Regions from separate parts of the Bacillus sp. UNC322MFChir4.1 genome, predicted to be linked through region 1. Evidence: riboswitches for the same ligand, from Rfam matches in the RefSeq annotation. Region 1 holds a riboswitch; the other holds the start of a gene.
What was found. Region 1 has a riboswitch for thiamine pyrophosphate ahead of thiM (hydroxyethylthiazole kinase). Riboswitches for the same ligand answer to the same signal wherever they lie in the genome.

Region 1 (3,214 bases):
GTGCGACAAAGTTTTCATCACCGATTTTAGCGCGTAACGTTAGTTGCTCGTATTCAAAAGCAGGGAATAAAACTGCTAAGAAACGTTTGACAACTAAATCATAAATTTTGCGCTCTTTATCTGTGAAAGCTGAGAAGTTTACATAGCTTTCTGTTGGAATGATTGCATGGTGATCACTTACTTTACTATCATCAACAAAAGATTTGGAAGCTTTGATTGGTTTCGTTAAAACTTTATTAGCTAAAGAACGATACTCACCTATTCCGCAAGCTTTCAGACGTTCTGGAAGTGTTCCAACGATGTCAGATGAGATATAACGTGAATCTGTCCGCGGATATGTTAATACTTTGTGCTGTTCATACAGTTTCTGCATAATATTTAACGTTTCTTTTGCGGAATAACCAAAGATTTTATTTGCATCACGTTGTAATTCTGTTAAGTCGTAAAGACCAGGAGCAAATGACTTCTTAGCTTTTTTCTCAATTTCAACTACAGTCGCATTTTGGTTTCCTAATTTTTTTACAATCGCATCAATTTTTTCTTTATCAAAGCTGCGGCTATTGCCTTTCGCATCTTGCCAAGTGAGCTTTAATCTCTCTGTTGTTTGTGCTTCAATGCCATAGTATGTTTGTGCTTTGAAGTTTTTAATTTCATCTTCACGTCCTGCGATAATTGCTACAGTAGGTGTTTGAACACGACCGCAATTTAATTGTGCATTGAATCTTGTAGTTAATGCACGTGTTGCGTTAAGACCGATATACCAGTCAGCTTCCGAACGGGCAACAGCTGAAGCATATAAATTGTCGTATGCTTTACCAGGTTTCAAGTTTGCAAAACCATCTTTAATCGCTTTATCGGTAACAGATGAAATCCATAGACGTTTAATCGGTTTATTAATTCTCACTTTATCAATAATCCAACGAGCTACTAATTCTCCTTCGCGACCAGCGTCTGTAGCTACGATGATTTCATTTACATCATTTCTAGTCAATTGACTTTTCACAGCATTAAATTGCTTGCCAGTTTGCTTAATCACCGTTAATTTTAAACGTTCCGGAAGCATTGGAAGATCTTCAAGATTCCACTTTTTATACTTCACATCATAACTTTCAGGATCTGCTAATGTAACGAGATGCCCTAAAGCCCATGTAACAATATATTTACTTCCTTCAATGTAACCATTTCCTTTTTTATCGCACTTCAATACACGCGCAATATCACGTGCAACAGAAGGTTTTTCAGCAATTACAACACTTTTTGCCATATTTCAAACATCCTTTCAATTTCCGTAAGTTAACTATAGCATACATCCCTTTCGGATTCAGTTATTCCGAAGATTCGTATCCGTTGTTATGAAATATAAGTGTTCCATTTTTAACTAGCTTCAGAAATGCCTTAAACACCGCCTGTGACCGCTCTAATACATGGCCAGTTACTCTCGCCATCCTAAAAAAAGGGGTCTTTTATGTTTTTTCTTTATGTAAAATTTCGGCAAGGAAAATAAAATATACCCAGCACTCGCTGTCTCCCTTTGTTTTAAACGTTGCCGTGGTAGGAACAGGTCCTGACCGCTCAAATACACGGCCAGTTGCTCTCGCCCATCTAAAAAAGGGGTTTTTACATCTTTTTTCAACTTGTTATTTCAACAGAATCAGAGTAGACTCTGAAGTAAATGAATAAGAAAACACATGGGAGTTTGCGGATGCAAACTGAGAGTACGGCTACTCCGTCGTTGACCATTTGAACCTGTTGGATAATGCCAGCGTAGGGAGAGTGTAAGAGCACATTATGAAGACACTTTGCATGCGCAAAAGTGTCTTTTTTGCTATATCTCCCATTATAAAAAAGGAGAGATACATATGAAAATGAAAGAAATTGCCCAAGTAGTTGAGACAGTACGAGAAAGAAATCCGCTCGTTCATAATATTACAAATGTCGTCGTGACAAATTTTACTGCCAATGGATTACTGGCATTAGGTGCATCGCCTGTGATGGCATACGCAAAAGAAGAAGTAGCTGAAATGGCAAGTATTGCGGGAGCACTCGTTTTAAATATGGGGACACTTCGCCAAGAAGAAGTAGAGGCGATGCTTATTGCTGGAAAGTCAGCAAATAATCATAATGTACCAATTATATTTGATCCCGTCGGTGCTGGGGCAACTTCGTATCGAACAGAAGTGGCAAGGTATATTCCAAGTGAAGTAAAGCTAGCAATCATCCGTGGCAATGCAGCAGAGGTTGCAAATGTTATTGATGAGAGTTGGGAGATTAAAGGGGTTGATGCAGGGGGAGGAAATGGTGATGTTGTTTCCGTTGCGAAACAAGCAGCAAGGCAGCTACGTAACATTATCGTTATTACTGGAAAAGAAGATGTTATAACTGATGGGGAAAGAACGTTTATTCTTCGTAATGGTCATCCTATTTTAACGAAAGTAACAGGAACAGGGTGTTTATTAACATCTGTTATCGGAGCGTTTACGGCAGTTGAAAAAGATTACGTAAAAGCAGCTGTTGCGGCGGTAGCATTTTACGGTGTAGCGGCAGAAATTGCGGCAAGTAAAACAGCTAAGCAAGGACCGGGAAGTTTCCAAATTGAATTTCTAAATCAGTTAGCAAACGTTACTGCAGAAGACGTTGAACGATATGGAAATGTTGAAGAGGTTTGATAAGGAAGGATGAGAGAAATGGCACGGATTGATAAACAACGTATGTCTGAGTTACTACAAGTGTATTTTATTATGGGAAGTAATAATTGCAGCAAAGATCCATTACAAGTTATGAAAGAAGCTCTTGATGGCGGAGTTACCCTTTTTCAGTATCGTGAAAAAGGTGACGGAGCATTAACGGAAGAAAACCAGTATACATTTGCAGGGCAGCTACAATCATTATGTAAAAAGTATCATGTTCCATTCATCGTAAATGATGATGTGGAATTAGCAATAGCGTTAGATGCAGATGGTGTTCATGTTGGGCAAGATGATGAAAACATTCAGATCGTACGTGGAAAAATGGGCGATAAAATCATTGGTGTATCCGCTCATACAATAGAAGAAGCTCGTTTTGCGATTGAAAATGGTGCCGATTATTTAGGAGTAGGACCGATTTTTCAAACAAACACGAAAAAAGATGCAAAAGCGGTACAAGGAACGGCAGGATTGCGTTTTTTCCGTGAAAGTGGCATTGGAATTCCGATTGTCGGTATTGGTGGGATTAC
Region 2 (3,214 bases), on a different contig from region 1:
CGAAATTTTCATCTAAATGTATCGGTAAGACCGGGAGGGTTTTCGGTAATTGTTTTTGAAAGATGAGGAATAACAGGAATGCCATAAAGATAAGGCCTAATGTGGCAGGGACAAACATCATTGCTGTATGCATGTATAAATCCATATGGATAATTTTCAAGGCGATTAAATTTACAATATTGCTTACACCAATCGGTGCACTTGAGGCAGTGGCGATGAGTGCGCCGCTTAATAAGTAAGGTATTTTTTGATCATGTTTAAGTCGTAAATGGTGTAACAAAAGCAGTAAAATGGGAGTTGTAATTAATATGCTACCGTCGTTATTAAAGAATAATGTCATGAGAAAGCAAAGAAGATTTGTATACCAAAAGAGGCGAATACCGGAGCTTTTTGCCTTTTTGGCAAGTTGAACAGCGCACCAATGAAAAAAGCCAAAACTCTCTAGTACGATCGCCATGACAATGGTAGCCATAATCGTTATAGCAGCGCCAATAATTTTTGAGCTAATATCACCCAAGTCAGCAACAGAAACAGTGCCGCTTAAAATGACAATCATTGCTCCAACTGTTGCTGGAATTGCTTCATTCATTCCTTTTGGTCGCCAAAAGATGATGAGCATAGTTCCGAGAAACGCGAGTATGGTTATGAGAGATTGGAGGTTTATCAACTCTTTCACTCCTGTTCTTATAGTGAAGTGTCCTTGCAGAACATAGTCCTACACCGGCTTATACTACATATGTATGAAGTGCGGATTCGGCTTGTACTAAGTGAAATAACTATTTTTTGAGTGAAAAGAAAAATTGTAAATATCTTTGCATTTTTTAGACAATGATGTATGATAGGTGCGTAGTAAAAATTTAATCAGTGATAAACTGGGGGTGCCCGTAGAGCTGGGCTGAGAGAGAAGCGTGTTGAAGCTTCTTAACCCTTTGGACCTGATCTGGTTCGTACCAGCGGAGGGAAGTTGTCGGCTTTACATAACAATGTCTTTATGTAGCCAGGTCCTATTCTTTATGATGGGCCTGGCTTTTTTATTTGGCATTGCTAGCCGCTAGTTCTCTTCCTTGTCACAAGAAAAGTGGAGCCGACTGTTTAGACCCGTCGGCTAAGGTTCTTTCGCACCGAAAGCGTTTTTTGTTTTCTCGTGCGGAAGGTTCTTAGACGGAAGGGTTTAGGAGGCGAAACTGGATCACAAGAAAAGTGAAGACACAGGGGAGGAAAAAATGATGAAACAATCTGTTTCAGCTGAGCAAATTGAGTTAAAGTCAAGTTTACCAGGAAGCAAGAAGGTATATGTAGAAGGTACGCGTGAAGACATAAAAGTACCAATGCGTGAGATTGCGCAAAGCGATACAAACGGTGTACCAAACTCGGCTATTCGTGTGTATGATACGAGCGGTCCTTATACAGATCCGAATTACACAGTGGATTTAGAAAAGGGGATTCAGGCGCCGCGCCGCTCGTGGATTGTGGAACGAGGAGATGTAGAAGAGTATGAAGGTCGTGAAGTGAAACCGGAAGATGATGGGGCGAGAGCAGCGTCTACACATACGCCTGTATTCCCGCAAATGGGACGGAAGCCACTTCGGGCAAAAGACGGGGAAAATATTACGCAAATGCATTATGCACGTAAAGGTATCATCACAATAGAGATGGAATATGTAGCCATTCGCGAAGGTGTGGAGCCGGAATTTGTACGGAAGGAAATTGCTGAAGGGCGTGCTATTTTACCAGCAAATATTAATCACCCGGAAGCAGAACCGATGATTATTGGTCGTAACTTCCATGTGAAAGTAAACGCGAATATTGGGAACTCAGCTGTTTCATCCTCTATTGCTGAAGAAGTTGAGAAGATGACGTGGGCAACGCGCTGGGGTGCTGATACGATTATGGACCTATCTACTGGGAAAAATATTCATACGACGCGTGAATGGATTATTCGTAATGCACCTGTACCAGTTGGAACAGTACCGATTTATCAAGCACTTGAAAAGGTAAACGGAATTGCCGAAGATTTAACGTGGGAAGTATACCGTGATACGCTCATTGAACAAGCCGAGCAAGGGGTAGATTATTTTACGATTCATGCTGGCGTGCTACTTCGTTACATTCCGCTTACAGCCAAGCGTGTAACAGGAATTGTATCACGCGGTGGTTCGATTATGGCGCAATGGTGTTTATACCATCATCAAGAAAACTTCTTATATACACACTTTGAAGAAATTTGTGAAATTATGAAGAAGTACGATGTTTCCTTCTCTCTTGGAGATGGATTACGCCCTGGTTCGATTGCGGATGCAAACGATGAAGCTCAATTTTCTGAGCTCGAAACATTAGGAGAGCTTACGAAGATTGCTTGGAAGCATGACGTCCAAGTGATGATTGAAGGGCCAGGGCATGTACCGATGCATTTAATTAAAGAGAATATGGATAAAGAGCTTGAGATTTGTCATGGTGCCCCGTTCTATACGCTTGGGCCATTAACGACAGACATTGCACCTGGTTATGATCATATTACTTCTGCAATCGGTGCAGCGATGATCGGTTGGTTTGGTACAGCAATGCTTTGCTATGTAACGCCGAAAGAACACCTCGGCTTGCCAAACAAAGATGACGTTCGTGAAGGTGTGATTACGTATAAAATTGCTGCACACGCTGCCGATCTTGCAAAAGGTCATAAAACAGCACATGAGCGCGATGATGCTCTTTCGAAAGCGCGTTTTGAATTCCGCTGGCGTGATCAATTCAATTTATCATTAGACCCTGAACGTGCAATGGAATATCACGATGAAACATTGCCAGCAGAGGGAGCAAAGACAGCGCATTTCTGCTCTATGTGCGGTCCTAAGTTTTGCAGTATGAGAATTTCGCATGATATTCGTGAGTATGCGAAAGGGAATGATTTAGAAACAACTGAGGCGATTGAGCGAGGTATGAAAGAAAAAGCCGAAGAGTTTAAAGAAGCGGGGAGTCAGTTGTATAAATAAGTAGAAACTTGAAAAGCTGAAATGAAAAACCTTTCTTTTTTTGGGTGGGCCGGAGGGTATGGCTGTGTGTGGGAGCGGTTAGTGCCCTTTTCTAAACAGCTTTTAATCTATGATCATGTGTACTTAATCTAATATATAATCATCCCCCTGCTGAGTAAGAGCGGGGGATTTGTTGTTCTATTGAGAATGCTTTATATGGAATGGCGACTTGGAGAAAGATTTTAAAA

Region 2: it holds a riboswitch for thiamine pyrophosphate, as region 1 does, so the genes downstream of both, thiC (phosphomethylpyrimidine synthase ThiC) here and thiM (hydroxyethylthiazole kinase) in region 1, are expected to answer to the same signal.

The regions. Positions count from the first base shown of each region.
Region 1 covers NZ_KN050813.1:22,921-26,134, reverse strand. Annotated here, with positions in the region: gene BR72_RS23210 (DNA topoisomerase III) at 1-1,264, opposite strand, end outside; TPP riboswitch at 1,679-1,788, shown strand; gene thiM (hydroxyethylthiazole kinase) at 1,860-2,666, shown strand; gene thiE (thiamine phosphate synthase) at 2,685-3,214, shown strand, end outside.
Region 2 covers NZ_JQKQ01000011.1:97,253-100,466, reverse strand. Annotated here, with positions in the region: gene BR72_RS04680 (arsenic transporter) at 1-664, opposite strand, end outside; TPP riboswitch at 865-979, shown strand; gene thiC (phosphomethylpyrimidine synthase ThiC) at 1,227-2,987, shown strand.